2 regions of the Providencia sp. PROV003 genome follow, and region 2 is predicted to be linked to the other one. Evidence: predicted binding sites of a transcription regulator. Region 2 holds the regulator's gene; the other holds the start of a gene.
What was found. Region 2 encodes CRP, which controls carbon source genes, mostly activating them, when cyclic AMP is high. Its sites were predicted from a motif close to ATGTGANNNNNNTCACAT; they were not measured.
Positions count from the first base shown of each region.

Region 1: M1F14_RS13420 (sugar transporter) is a predicted target of CRP. The motif match lies at 5,475-5,492, and genes of this name have one in related genera.

Region 1 covers NZ_CP096369.1:2,934,942-2,943,113, reverse strand. Annotated here, with positions in the region: gene dsbB (disulfide bond formation protein DsbB) at 127-642, shown strand; gene M1F14_RS13435 (FdhF/YdeP family oxidoreductase) at 735-3,017, opposite strand; gene M1F14_RS13430 (DUF333 domain-containing protein) at 3,311-3,616, opposite strand; gene M1F14_RS13425 (multidrug efflux SMR transporter) at 3,665-3,997, opposite strand; gene M1F14_RS13420 (sugar transporter) at 4,138-5,337, opposite strand; gene M1F14_RS13415 (DUF2594 family protein) at 5,690-5,911, shown strand; gene M1F14_RS13410 (hypothetical protein) at 6,101-6,379, opposite strand; gene M1F14_RS13405 (sodium:alanine symporter family protein) at 6,597-7,979, opposite strand.
Region 2 covers NZ_CP096369.1:349,551-357,722, forward strand. Annotated here, with positions in the region: gene M1F14_RS01440 (hydrolase) at 1-206, shown strand, start outside; gene M1F14_RS01445 (YheU family protein) at 203-412, shown strand; gene M1F14_RS01450 (phosphoribulokinase) at 470-1,336, shown strand; gene M1F14_RS01455 (OsmC family protein) at 1,427-1,828, opposite strand; gene crp (cAMP-activated global transcriptional regulator CRP) at 2,184-2,816, shown strand; gene M1F14_RS01465 (hypothetical protein) at 3,008-3,994, shown strand; gene M1F14_RS01470 (hypothetical protein) at 4,170-5,519, shown strand; gene M1F14_RS01475 (aspartate aminotransferase family protein) at 5,580-6,794, opposite strand; gene M1F14_RS01480 (aminodeoxychorismate synthase component II) at 6,924-7,499, opposite strand; gene ppiA (peptidylprolyl isomerase A) at 7,903-8,172, opposite strand, start outside.

The DNA of each region.
Region 1 (8,172 bases), 2.1 Mb from region 2:
GCAAATACGGCTCATTTGTAATTTTGCGTAAACCCCTATCTAAAATTGCATTATTTCACTTTAAGTGCTTTTTTTATCCGTCTGATAAGGGCAAAATGTGCGCATCACTCAATTAGGATATTAAGTATGTTCAGATTTTTTAACTACTGCTCACAAGGAAGAGGTGCATGGCTATTGATGGCCTTTACTGCCTTCATGCTCGAGTGTGCTGCTCTATATTTTCAACATGTGATGAAACTACAACCCTGTGTAATGTGTATCTATGAACGCGTTGCATTACTTGGTGTTATGGCTGCCGGCTTAATAGGCGCAATTGCACCACGTAATATTATCATTCGTTGGGTTGCTATCATTATTTGGGTTTATTCTGCTTGGCGTGGCTTAGAGCTTTCTTGGGAACATACCATGCTCCAGCTCTATCCTTCTCCATTCGCATCTTGTGATTTCTTTGTGAACTTCCCTGATTGGCTACCATTGCAAACTTGGGTTCCAGCAGTATTTGAAGCGACGGGTGACTGCGCGGTTAGGCAGTGGGCATTTTTAGGGCTTGATATGCCTCAATGGTTGATTGGTATTTTTGCTGTTTATTTTGTTATCGCCATTATTGTTGCCATTAGCCAATTCTTCCCTGCTAAAAAATGATTTAAACCTTCTTATTGTATCCCCCTAGCTTTAATTTCAAACTGGGGGGATATCTTACATTTAATCTGATTGATAAATATAAATACACATAATTACTGTATTACGTGTTCTAATTTGATTGGGATATTTTTATAGGCAGGTATCCCACATTCCGGGTCATAACTATCCAATGAAATTAAATTATTGGCTTCAGGGAAATAAGTCGCAACGCAACGGTCAGCCACATCATAGATAACCACCGTTAAATTATCTAAACGGCGCTTAGTCGGTTTTTGGTTGCTATCTAACGCAATTAAGTTAACTTTATCCCCCGCTTTTAATTTCTGTTTTTGCGCCTCTGCACCGCTAATAAAAACGACATCCCTTTGCCCAAATACCCCACGATAGCGGTCATTTAACCCGTATATGGTCGTATTATACTGGTCATGGCTGCGCAATGTCGCAAGAACTAGCTCACTATTTACCGCTGAATTAGGGTCTTCAATCACCCCAACAGTTGGAATGAAATTAGCTTTACCTGATTTAGTTAACCAACGCCGCTCAGAAGCCGCATTTGTAAGGTGAAAGCCTCCCGGTATTTTGATGCGGGCGTTAAAGTTATCAAAACCGGGTAATACTGCTTCCATTGCATCACGGATCAGGTCGTAATTACCAATGAAAGCATCCCATTCAACTTTACTATTCGGTATTGTCGCTTTGGCAATCCCTGCAACAATGGCACATTCAGATTTCAAATAAGGGCTACAAGGTTTTAATAACCCCTTTGAGGCATGTACCATTGACATTGAGTCTTCCACTGTCACGCATTGCACCCCACTACTTTGCCTGTCGATTTCACTTCGCCCCAGCACTGGTAGTATGAATGTATTTTTGGCTGTTAATAAATGAGAACGGTTAAGTTTAGTCGCAGTATGCACAGCCAAATCAAGCTTTTTCATGCCTTCAAAGCAGGCATCTTTATCAGGCATGGCAACCGCCAAGTTGCCCCCCATACAGATTAATGCGTTTGCACTCCCATTATAAATCGCTTGCATACTGGCAACTGCAGCATGACCGAACTCACTCGGAGGACGAAAACCAAAACGCTGTTCAATTTTATCAAGAAAACTTTTAGATGGTTTTTCTGTGATCCCGACCGTACGGTCGCCCTGTACGTTAGAGTGCCCCCTTAGTGGGCAAATCCCTGCGCCTTCTCGCCCAATATTACCTTTCAGCAACAATAAGTTGACTAATTGCTGTACGTTTTTAGTTCCATGCTGATGCTGAGTTATCCCCATGCCATAGCAAATTATGGTGCTTTTCGCTTCAATATAAAGGTCTGCGATTTCATCAATAGACTCATGCGATAAGCCTGATACCCTTAAAATATCGTCCCAACTGGTCGTCAGTAAATCATTTTTTAACGTTTCATACCCATCGGTATGGGCTGATATAAACTCGGTATCTAGGAGCGCTTTTTCGCCTGAGTCAATGGCCGCCTGATGTCGCTCAATCAGCCGCTTCATGACCCCTTTGATTAAAGCTGTATCTCCCCCAATCCGCACTTTATAATAATGACCAGCAAGTGGGGTTGATTCTAATGTCAGCATTTCTATTACGTCTTGCGGATATGTAAAACGTTCAAGACCACGTTCTCTTAACGGATTAATCGCTATAATTTTAGCTCCCCGTTTAGAAACTTCACGTAACGAACTAAGCATTCGTGGATGGTTAGTCCCAGGGTTATGGCCGATACAAATAATTAAATCCGCTTTATCAAAATCCTCTAATAATACCGTTGCTTTACCAACCCCTATCGAAGCAGCTAGCCCAACACTTGTGGGCTCATGACACATATTTGAACAGTCAGGAAAATTATTTGTTCCGTATTCTCTGGCCAGTAATTGATATAAAAATGCCGCTTCATTCGAAGTTCTACCTGACGTATAAAATTCAACAGTATTTGGATCAGAATAACTCCGCAGACGCTCTCCTATTTGTTGAAATGCATCATCCCATTCGACCGGTTCATATTTATCTGTTAATGAATTATATTTCATTGGGTGCGTTAAACGTCCTTCATTCTCTAAATGAAAATCATCCCAATCAAGTAATTCAGTTACTGTATGTTTTTCAAAAAAATGGGGGGTAGTACGTTTTGACGTGGCCTCCCAAGCAATGGCTTTGGCTCCATTTTCGCAGATATCGAAAGAAGCGGTATGTACTGGATCTGGCCACGCACACCCCGGACAGTCAAAGCCGTCGACCTTATTCATATCAAACATTGCAATAATATCATGACCCACTTTCATTTGTTCACGCAATGCTTCTGCAACAGCTTTAACTGCCCCCCAACCGGCGGCAGGTCCAGTGTATTCTTCAATTTTCTTTTTCATTTGTCATTACTCTTTAATAAATAGAACATGTATTTATCTGTGTTTTTATAATTATCTAAATTGCTTTTACAATTTAATACTAGTAATTAAAAAATTAAATATCAATAATTAAATTAAGGACTTAAATAGATGCTCGCAATTAGATGATGGACAAATGAATGTTTTAAAATAAAAATAAAACCTAATAAATAATTATTAAAATTATTTTATGAATTTAATGTTTAATATTTAATAAGTAATCAACCTCATATTAACGATTAATAAGAGGTTAATACATTTCATAAAAAGATGAGTTATATGCAAGCACCGGATTGAATAATATCAGCAGCGCAACGTTTACCATTGGCGAATTGACAAACCGCAGTTTGAGTTCCATTTAACTCTAGAGTAAGTGCAGGTAAACCGCCAGCCGAAACACAAGCTTCTTGTACCCCTGGGCCCAAATTAACAATTTGTTGAGCATAATTTGCAGCTACGGTATCTGCTTGGTCGGTTTTATTTCCACCAGAACTGCTACAGGCGGATAAAGTGAAAACGAATGCCCCAGCAGCAACCATTGACATTATCGTTTGTAACCGCAAATTGATTCTAAGTCTCATTTCTTTCTCCGCTAACACTCGCTCTACATAATGATTTTGTAGCACTTATTAATGCGTACCACTCTTTGAGAGTAGATTGATGATTAAAACACCAACTATAATAAACAGCATACCAATAATTGCAGGTAAATCGAGCTTTTGGTTGTAAATATAAATTGCAGCAATAGAAACTAACACAATCCCTAACCCTGACCAGATCGCATAAGCTATCCCTAATGGCATTACTTTGACTACTTGCGAAAGTCCCCAAAAAGACACCGCATAACCAATCACCACCACTAAAGAAGGCCAAAAACGACTAAAACCATCTGAAGCCTTAAGCGTTGTCGTAGCAATAACCTCAGCGATAATAGAAATAAATAAAAAGCTCAGCCCTTTCATACATTTTCCTTATTATTAAAATTATTAACGGTAAAATTTACCCTATACCTTTTATTTATACAAATAATGAACAATAAAAAGCCCCATCTTTCTTTACGAAAGACAGAGCGTTATTTTTATAAATTTTCTTACAAAACTGACTAATGGCTTGTTGAAACTGCAGTTTTATCTTCCAGCGATTGACTATAGCGTTTAAATAAGTAAATACACAAAATCAATGTAATTATACCAATACACCCGCCAATATAACCAATATTAGTCATCCCCATATGAACAATAACTAGGTTCCCCAGTAGCGCACCGCCACCAATACCTATATTAAAAATCCCTGAGAAAATTGACATTGCCAAGTCAGTTGCATCAGGAGATAAATCAATCACTTTAACCTGTAGACCTAAGCCGATACACATCATGGCGATACCCCAGAAAACGGATAGCATAATCAACGACCAGACATCTGAGCCTAAAGGCATTAGCAATAATAAACACACCGTCATTAGGGCAATTGCTGTTGGTAAGAAAAACAACGAAAACTTGCTACTATAACGACTAAATATAACACTCCCGATAATGCCAGCCCCACCAAAAATCAGTAACAATAATGTCGCAAAATTTTGGCTTTGCAATGCGATTTCACGGACAAAAGGTTCAATGTAACTGTAAGCAGTAAAATGAGCAGTCACAGCTAGAACAGTTAACGCAAACATCCCCACCAGTGCGGGACGTTTAAATAAGACGGGGACACTTTTTAACGAACCGGAGTGTTCACTCGGTAAACGGGGTAGGAAACGTATTAACACTATCATGGTAAATAAGGCAATAACACCAATACATAAAAAGGTGACCCTCCACCCTAAAAATTGCCCTATTACACGCCCAATTGGTAGCCCTAAAACAGTTGCTAATGCGGTACCTGTTGCTAATAAGCCCAACGCTTGCGCCTTCTTGCCTGCAGGTGCAACACGAATAGCTAAAGAAGCCGTTATCGACCAAAATACCGCATGCGATAAAGCAACGCCAATTCGCCCACCAATTAGTATTTCAAAGCTCCATGCAAACCCTGAAATAATATGGCTAACAATAAAAATGACAAATAAAAAAGCTAATAATTTACGACGCTCAATTTTACTGGTTAATAACATTAAGGGTAACGACATCAATGCTACGACCCAAGCATAAATCGTAATCATTAACCCTGTATGAGCGACTGACATGTCAAAACTTTGTGCAATATCACTAAGTAGTGCAACTGGGACAAATTCTGTTGTATTAAAAACAAACGCTGCAACCGCAAGAGCGACTACGCGGATCCACGCTGTTCTTCTAGAAACCTGAGTCATATTCATCTTAGCCTTCATTTCCCACAAGTAAAATGCACTAACTGATTAACAGCTTGTGAAAGTTGCCGCGAAAGGATATTAGTATTCGATATGGGTTTGATTAACCATTCAGCTCTTATTTAAGCTAAAACCCATTTTTGTGAATTATATCACAACTTTCAGTGGGGCTTAAAGGTCAGGCTTCCGCCAGCAAGCACAAAAACAGGAAGGTTTCCCTGTTATATCCCCCTTAACGTATCTAGGTTCCCCTTGTTTAGCAAATAACTATTACGCTCATTTATCTGAAAGCACATATCATTCCTTTTTATGCTACAATCTCACGATTATTTTTTATTTTTAAAGGACCTTGTTAATGAAAAACCATTTCCCTACTGATCCTGACGTGAATACTTTAGCTGATGAGATAACTTGTTTAAAAAATTTACTCACTCATATGCTTAAAGCTATTGGTCAAGCTGATGCAGGTAAAATTTTAATCAAAATGCAACGTGAAATCGCACTCATAGAAGATGAAAAACAAGCAGAAACCTATAAAAACACGTTAGAACAAATAAAAACGGCCTATCGCCAATAGATTATTTAGCGATAAATGCTATTTTAAGGATATATATTCTATTGAGTGGTTTAAACTGCACAAATAACTAAGTTTTGAATTTTTAAATCAACTATCTTAGTTCTCGAATTAAACCATTCTTTATTCATTTAGCTCCCCCTTCAGACCCTATGAAGGGGGCTTTTTTTATCTACCAACACAGTTTATTAATTAAACATTATTCCGCTTATAAATATCTTGGCAGTACTGCACGTACTCATCGAGTGTTGTAGTTGAAGTTTGTTTTTCCCAACATTTTTGTTCTTCGAAGGCCCATACTTTGAACAATTGACCAAGATTGGCTCCTGACATCCCAACCTCTTTATAGATCCTATGATAAAAACCTTGTTCAGAACGGTAGATTTCAAATTTAAATGCAACTAGTCGTGCGGGATTTGTCGTTGTCATAAAATCATTACCAAACACCAACGTTTTTTCCAGAATATCCATTTGGTCTCCTTGTGAATAAGTCAAAAGTTAATAGATAATATTTCATAAGTGAAAATTGATTAACTATTCTTAGCATAGCGCATTTAAACCTATTGCGTAGTTTGGTTTACATAAAACCCATTGAAAGCACTTAGAGATGATTAACCAAAAAGGGGTAAGGATACACACTAATTTAATGAAGAAGCTTCACCGAAGTGAAGCTTTTTACAGGGGGTATTTATGATTTGTTATCGTATAACTGTTTAGCCATATCAATACTATCCGCATTAACATCTTTTATATGGTCTCGAGTTAGTCGATACACTACAGGGCTCAATAACAACAATGCAATTAAGTTAGGGATTGCCATCATCGCATTTAGCGTATCAGCCAATAACCAGACAAAATCAAGTGATTGGGTTGCACCGATTGGTAAAGCGATTAACCAAAGCACTCTAAACGGTTTGATAGCCCTTAATCCAAATAGATACTGCACACATTTTTCACCATAAAAACTCCACCCTAAAATGGTGGTAAATGCAAAAACAGCTAACGCAATAGCGACAATATAATTCCCACCCGGTATTGCTGATTGAAATGAAAAAGCGGTCAGCGTTGCGCCTGTCTGGCTAGTCAACCACCCTCCAGTGATAATGATCGTCAAACCAGTGACTGAACACACAATAATAGTATCAATAAACGTACCAAGCATTGCAATTAGCCCTTGGCGAATAGGGTTCTGTGTTTTCGCCGCAGCATGGGCAATAGGAGCACTTCCTAAGCCTGCTTCATTGGAAAAAACCCCTCTCGCAACCCCAAAGCGAATCGCAGCCCAAACAGCAGCACCGGCAAAGCCACCTTGTGCCGCCACAGGGTTAAACGCAGACGTCACTACTAAGGAAATTGCAGCAGGGATTTGCGTAAAATAAATACCAAGTACAATTAACCCTGCACCAAAATAAGCGACAGTCATAAATGGTACTAACTTACCAGCGACATCAGAGATACGGCGTAATCCACCAATCAACACTGCACCAACAAGTAAAACCAATACCCCTGCTGTTAACCACTTATGCACTCCAAAGTTACTTTCTAGTACATCCGCCACTGAGTTAGCTTGTACCGTATTACCGATGCCAAAACTTGCACATGCACCAAAAAAAGCAAATAGAGTACCTAACCAAATCCATTTAGGCCCCAATCCATTTTTTATGTAATACATTGGGCCACCAATATATTGCCCATATTTATCCACTTCACGAAAACGAACTGCAAGTACAGCTTCAGAGTATTTAGTTGCCATTCCAACCAACGCTGTCATCCACATCCAAAAGAGTGCTCCAGGTCCTCCCATCACAACAGCAGTTGCCACCCCTGCAATATTCCCAGTCCCAATTGTTGCAGACAATGCTGTCATCAAAGCATTAAATGGCGATATTTGCCCTTCACCGCGTGACTCGTTTTTTTGAAATAATAATCTAAAACCTGTTCCTATTTTCCTTATTGGCAAGAACGCGAGCCTAATTTGCATGTATATACCAACGCCTAAAATCCCAACTAGCATAGGTACGCCCCATACTATCCCGTTGAGTTCACTTAACCACGTAGTTATTAGCTCCATCTTACCCCCAAGTTAATCACTCTTATTTTTTAATTAACATTTATTAAACAAATCACCATCAATTTAATAAAGATTAAAAATGAAATAAAAGCGAACAAAAATTTAAAAAATTACCACTTACGATGCAAGATTGTGAGAAAGCTCACTTGTGATTAATATGTTTTAATTACCGATACAGTTAAATTGTGAATAA
Region 2 (8,172 bases):
TAATTATTCACGCCAAAGATGATCCATTTATGGCTCCTGAGGTTGTTCCTGATTTATCTTTTCTTCCCCATAATGTGGAATATCAAATGACAGAACATGGCGGGCACGTTGGTTTTGTCAGCGGGACCTTTAGAAAACCGCAAATGTGGCTAGAAACTCGAATTCCGCAATGGTTAACCCCTTATTTAAATAAGGAAAACCCATGATTATCCCTTGGCGTGAGTTATCTCCAGAAGCACTGGAAAGCCTCATCGAAAGCTATGTTTTACGAGAAGGAACTGACTATGGGGCACATGAGAAAAGCTTACAAGACAAAGTTAATGATGTGAAACGGCAGTTAGTTTCTGGCGAAATTGTGCTAGTCTGGTCTGAATTGCATGAGTCGGTTAATTTCATGCCTAAAACCCGCTAACCCGCTTTGTTCGCTATTTTGCCATAGTGGACATAAGCGCAACACAGGGAGTTCGCTATGTCCAAAAAACATCCGATTATTGCTATCACCGGTTCCAGTGGTGCAGGCACGACCTCAACTAGCCAAGCATTCCGTAAAGTTTTCCACCAACTCAATATCCAACCAGCTACATTAGAAGGGGACAGCTTTCATCGTTACACGCGGCCTGAAATGGACATGGCTATCCGCAAGGCGAGAGAACAAGGTCGGCATATCAGTTATTTTGGTCCTGAAGCGAATGACTTTGCTTTGCTAGAACAAACTTTAATTGATTATGCAAAAACAGGTTGTGGACAATCACGAAAATACCTACATACCTATGATGAAGCGGTTCCGTACGGTCTACAACCAGGTACTTTTACACCTTGGGAACCACTCCCTGAAAAAACTGATGTGTTATTCTACGAGGGTCTGCATGGTGGGGTTGTTACACCTGAGCATAATGTAGCGCAACATGTTGATTTACTTGTTGGCGTTGTCCCGATTGTCAATCTTGAATGGATTCAAAAGTTGGTTCGTGATACGACCGAAAGGGGCCATTCCCGTGAAGCGGTTATGGACTCTGTTGTGCGTTCAATGGGGGACTATATCAACTACATTACCCCTCAGTTTTCGCGTACTCATATCAACTTCCAACGAGTTCCGACTGTAGACACCTCCAACCCATTTTCAGCCAAAACTATCCCTTCACAAGATGAAAGTTTTATTGTGATCCGCTTTAGAGGGCTCGAACACATCGATTTCCCCTATTTGCTTTCAATGATCTGCGGTTCTTTTATTTCGGCTATGAATACCATTGTCGTACCCGGAGGAAAACTCGGTCTAGCAATGGAATTGATCATGATGCCATTAGTTGAAAAGTTAATTAATCAGAAAAACAGTTAAATTATTTCTCAAATAATAAGTAAGACGCTTACCATTAATTAAGGTAAGCATCTTTTTATTAAAATTTTAATATAAAAAATAAATTTATTTTTAATTTTTTATTTCAAAGCTATGAGTGACTTCAACCGTTTTTTCTAGCATCAGTGCCACTGAGCAATATTTTTCAGCCGAGAGCTGAACAGCTCTTTCAACCGTTTTTTCCGTTAATTCATTTCCTGTTACGATAAAATGCAAATGTATTTTAACAAAATAACGTGGAGCTTCTTCACGGCGCTGCGATGTTAATTTAACTTCACAATCAGTAATATCATTTCGCCCTTTTTGTAAAATTGAAACGACATCTATTGCACTACATCCACCTGCCGCCATTAGCACCATTTCCATTGGGCTAGGTGCTTTATCACCTGCATTACCATCCATCATGACTTGATGCCCTGAAGCTGACTCACCTAGAAAGGAAAGTCCTTCTACCCATTTTACTCTTGCTTCCATTTTATTCCCCTTGAAATGAAATCGGTTTAAAGGCTACATTGTTCCATAGATATAATGAATGTTATATCAGCTTTATTAGGCTGAAGCGATACAGGGGAGACTTTCTTCATTGGATATGCTACAAACAATACTTAGTTGATAGGACTAAGATCAAAACTCAGCGGTTTAATTGATTATATTATAGTGTTGATATCAATTTGTTTACCCTAGCCTATCGAATGCGCTGAAGTTATTCAGCTCTTCACATTATTTAGGGTATATAAGGCAAATTAATATGCTAAGCTAGTGACTTTAAAGCCAGCCTTTCTGGTAAGCTTTTCCGGATGGCTGCAATAACATACAGAGGATAACGCTAATGGTTCTCGGCAAGCCACAAACAGACCCTACTCTTGAATGGTTTTTGTCACACTGCCATATTCATAAGTATCCATCCAAGAGCACACTGATCCATCAGGGTGAGAAAGCAGAAACCCTTTACTATATCGTTAAAGGTTCAGTGGCTGTTTTAATTAAAGATGAAGAAGGCAAAGAAATGATCCTCTCTTACCTGAATCAAGGGGATTTCATTGGTGAACTGGGGTTATTTGAAGAAGGGCAAGAACGTACTGCGTGGGTGAGAGCTAAAATCGCTTGCGAAGTTGCTGAAATTTCTTACAAAAAATTCCGTCAATTGATTCAGGTTAACCCTGATATTTTAATGCGTCTCTCAGCGCAAATGGCCAGTCGTTTACAAACAACATCAGAAAAAGTCGGCAACCTTGCCTTCTTAGATGTCACAGGCCGTATCGCTCAAACCCTATTGAATCTAGCGAAACAACCTGACGCAATGACCCACCCAGACGGTATGCAAATCAAAATTACCCGTCAGGAAATTGGCCAAATTGTCGGTTGTTCCCGTGAAACTGTTGGCCGTATTTTAAAAATGCTGGAAGATCAAAACTTGATCTCTGCACACGGTAAAACCATCGTTGTTTACGGTACACGTTAATTAACCTTTCAGCCTCGCTCTCTTGGCGAGGCATGCAATTTAAAATAGCTTTATATCGTCGATATAAAGCTATTTCAGTTTAATTATAGCAACATATTTATATGCTTATATTAATGAGTATCGTTTCTTTATATTTTATCTATTTAGCTCTCTATAAAATAATAATCATAATATTAAGTAGGGTTATATTTATGAAAATTACACTTAGCAATTTGTCAGGCCATTCCGAACTTTTTAAAAACATTAGCAATTCCGATGATTTTATAAAGAAAATCTTTGCTGTGACTGCCTCATCGAGAAAAGAGCCCTTATCCACTCAGCAACAATCTAAACTATCAGATGCTTATAGCCTAGAAAGCATTGACTCAGCTTATGAAAGTGATTCAGAAAGTATAAATAATACTAAATTATTGAGCGCTGACGAATTTAAGCATAAAGTTAATCAATTGAAAGTCCGATTGTATAAATTTTATACATCTACTTTTTATAATGAACAAGATGCAGACTCACTAATAACAGAAAACCAAACAGTTTTTGAGGATTTTAATAGTGCTGATAAAGAAATTCATAAATATGCTGATTTTTTGTATCGGTACGTTAAAACTCCAGGGATTAACATCAAAAACTCAGAAATAAAAAACGAAATCATAAAAAATCACCATCATCCTAAGCAACTAGAAAATAAAAATAGCACTAAAACCCCTTTAATAACCAGAACAAACAAAAAAAATACCAATAATATTGATTTACCTTTGGAACCAATGAAACAAAAAACAAAGAATTCCTCTCAGAAAAAGTTTAAATATGTGTACTATAAAGTTGCTGATAATAATCAAGATAATTCCAAATACATTCCTCTACCTAAAAGCACTTTTGAATTCAAGGGAAATATACAACAAACAAAAACTTCAGTATTAAGAACACAATATATCATGCAACATTACAAACTATCTAACAAATCTATGCCATTAGACTATAAACCACGAAAAAATCACTTTAATAGAAATGTTAATTCAATTAAAACCGCTGACTTAATAAAAATAAGCAATAGCATTGAAAAAGAAAAAAGACTAACCATGGAAATGATGGCACTTAAAGATAATATATTTGAAATACAAAACCAAATTCATATTAACGATAACTTATTGAAAGAATTAAAAAAACAAACCATTAAATAAAACATCTCTATTTTATATAAGATCATTATTAATTCAAATTATTAATAATACATTATTAGTAAAATCATAATACCATAAGATAAAATCAATGCATTGAATAAATTAATTATTTCAATATTAAGCATGAATATTTATTTAGCAAATTACTTTTTTAATATTAATATAGGATATGACTATGAAAACCACCCCCCTAGATACCACCATAACTAGCTCACTATACAGAAAAAACTCATCAACTGGGGCTAAGAAAGAAACACCCACTATTACACAAAAAATTAAAAATTTGAAAATAAATAATCCATTCTCATTTTTTCATTTTAACAAAAAAAATACGGAATCAAAATTCTATATTAGCTTACCAGAAGCTGGTTCAAAGGGAAGTGATTTAAATTTACTTAATAAATTAAACTCAAACAAAAAAACAATTTCTTCCCTTGAAAATAAGCTTATAGATAATTCATTTAATATCCCACAATTCATTAAGGATTTAAAAAATAAAACAGAAAACTCCATTGATAATTTACTAGGTAAGAATGATTTTTTTAGTGAAATTCCAGCTACAGATGAAATCATAGAGAAACAAAATGAAACAATAGGCTATCTTAAACATTACCTAGATTTATTAGACAAAAATAAAAAATTGACCAATAAAAGCGAAGAGCTAAAAAACGAAATTGATGATCTGAAATCAGCCATAAGATATGAATCAAAAATAAGAGGAATTGCATACTTAAAAAAAGAAAGTAAATACTTAGTGTCATTAGAAAAAGAAATACCAATGAAAAATAACATAGAAGGAAAAAATAAAAAAATTGAAAAATTAATTAAAATACAAAACTCAGTAAAAATTTTATTGAGTAATGAGTTAAAAGATATAAAAAATAAAGTTCACAATATTACATTGGATAAAAATGCTCTAGAAAAAAATATTTTAGCTCTGAAAAAACCGATAATATGTGAATCTTTCATTACCTACGATGAAGATAATACACCTATTTACCACAATGAGTCTCACGACTTTGATTTTGATGACCTATTAGAAAAAAAATTAGAAACTGAAAACACAAAAAACAATAGAATTATTAAAAACTTAATATTAGAAAATGACTTGTTATATAATTCAATTGAAGAGTTAGATAATGATAACCTTGATTATAGAGGTTTAGTCCAAGACTTAAGAATTGATAATAATAATAAAAATCATGAAATTAGAGCACTACAGGAAAAGCTTGCCAACAAAGCGCTATCCATGGCCTCAATTAGTCTCACCTCGTTATCTTCTGGCTACCACTCCGATAATGAAGACAATAACCTTACATCAGCCCTTAAGGTTAATGAGGGAAAAACAGCTCAAAAAGAAGAGACCCTAAAAAATAAATACCCTTTAGCCAATAATAAAGGAGTAAAAAAATATTCACATACACATAAAGTTCAATGCCTAGCGGCTGGAATACCAATTAGTAGTTCAAAAGAGCAATTACAAGCACGATTAAAAGCAATAAAAATACCATTACCAACTCAGTAAACGCTATAAAATTTAACTTTTCAATAAGTTGCAGAAATCATTCTGCAACTTATCTCTTAGTTATTTCAACAACTTCCCAATCGCTGTCTCTAATTTCACCATACCGCTATTAATTTCTTCTTCAGAAATAATCAGTGACGGCGTAAACCGCAATACATTAGCACCCGCATTAAGCATCATTAAACCTTCTACTGCACTGGCTTGCAGGATATCTTTCGAACGGTTCAATAGTTTGCCGTCTAACTCAGCACCAATTAATAAGCCCATTCCTCTGATCTCAGAAAAAACGTGGTATTTATCATTCAGTTTATTTAAATGAGCGATAAATAATTCACGACGTTTTTCGACACCATTTAGTACTTCCTCAGTATTAATAATATCAAAGGCCGCGTTCCCTACCGCACAAGCCAATGGATTACCACCATAGGTTGTACCGTGAGACCCAACTTCCATTGTTTTAGCAATTTCTTCTGTGGTGATCATAGCACTAATAGGAAAGCCGCCCCCCAGTGCTTTTGCCGTGGTTAAAATATCGGGGGTCACATCATAATGCATATATGAAAATAATTTCCCTGTACGCCCCATACCACTTTGTACTTCGTCAAAAATTAACAGTGCATTATTTTCATCACACAGCTTACGTACACCTTGTAAAAATGCAGATGTTGCCGCGGTCACCCCACCTTCACCTTGTACAGGCTCAAGCACTACCGCACAGGTATTTTCATCTATAACCGCTTTTACTGCTTCAAGATCGTTGAAAGGGACATGGATGATATCGGCAGGTTTTGGCCCAAAACCATCTGCATATTTCGCTTGCCCACCAACAGAGACCGTAAATAATGTTCTGCCATGGAAAGCTTGCTTAAATGCAATAATCTTAGTTTTATAAGGATTATATTTGGTGATGGCATAACGACGCGCTAACTTAAATGCGGCTTCATTCGCTTCAGAGCCTGAATTAACAAAAAATGCACGGTCAGCAAAAGTAGCGCTAGTTAATTTTTGCGCTAACTTAAGTGCTTGCTCATTGGTAAAAATATTACTGACATGCCACAGTTTTTCGCTTTGTTCACGCACTGCCGACACTAAGCTAGGATGGCAATGGCCAAGGGCAAGAACGGCAATCCCCCCTGCAAAATCAATATATTCTTTACCTTGCTGATCCCAAACACGGCTACCTTCACCTTTAACTGGGATAAACTCAGCGGGTGAAAAAATAGGCAACATAACTTGATCAAAAGTCTGCCGATTGACTGATTGTTGTTCTGACATACCCCTCACCTACCCTTACTCTCTGCTAAAATGAAAATATAATCATCAAATATGAATAAAAAATCACAAAAGAGCAATAGTTAACGGAGAAATATGCATAATTAATTTGTTATCAATGATATTCGCAAACTAATACTTCAGAAAATTATTCAGTAATTCATGACCTTGTTCACTTAGAATACTTTCTGGGTGGAATTGAACACCTTCTATAGGTAAAGTTTTGTGCCGTATTCCCATGATTTCATCAACATCACCGTTATTTAATGACCATGCTGACACATCAAAAGAAACAGGAAGTGTCTCTGCTGCAATAACTAAAGAATGGTAACGAGTCACAGTCAAAGGACGGTTTAAACCTTTAAACACACCTTGGTGATTATGATGGATTGCTGATGTTTTGCCGTGCATAACTTGACGAGCCTTAACGACTGATGCGCCAAAAGCTTGCCCAATCGCCTGATGCCCCAAGCAAATACCCAAAATAGGGAGTTTACCCGCAAAATATTTTATTGCCTCAAGGGAGATACCAGCCTCATCAGGCGTACATGGCCCAGGCGAAATCACAAGATGGGTAGGCGAAAGCTGTTCAATTTCTTCGATGGTAATTTCATCATTACGTTTTACAACAACCTCAGCACCTAACTCACAGAAGTATTGGTATAAGTTGTAGGTAAATGAATCGTAATTATCAATAAGTAGAAGCATATTAGGCTATCCGACTGATTTTTATCATTATATATTATTTTCTTATGCATATTTTTTAGGTCTTGGCAATCAGAACGATGATTAAAAACGCTAAAAAATAATAAGGTCGGCTATCATAGCACAGCCAAGACAAGAAAATAGCCTATTTAAGTCAATGAATGCTTTTATCAGAAATAATTTTCCATATAAAAATCATGGAATTATATTTACATTACGATAACAAAATGATATTGAAGTTAAGAATTACTTTAAATACAAGGAAGTAAAAGCCACCTCAAAAAATAGAAAAATCGGATTAACTTTTAGTGGATAACACAAGTAAGGTGCATCAGAACATGTCACAGAACCGATATTTACAACTCAAGCGGGCAGGTAAATTCACCTACCCACTGTGTATATAAGATTAAGGCTTTTTAATCACTTCTGCTGAAATGATAGTAACGGGTTCAACAGGAACATTTTGATACGGACCAACATTCTCTGTTTTCACTTTAGAGATTTTATCCGCTACATCCATACCTTTTACCACTTTACCAAAAACCGCATAACCAAAGTCACGTTGACCATGGTCTAAAAACGCGTTATCAGCAACGTTAATAAAGAACTGGCTTGTTGCGCTATCTTTATTTGCAGTACGAGCCATAGAGATGGTGCCACGTAGGTTACGTAGCCC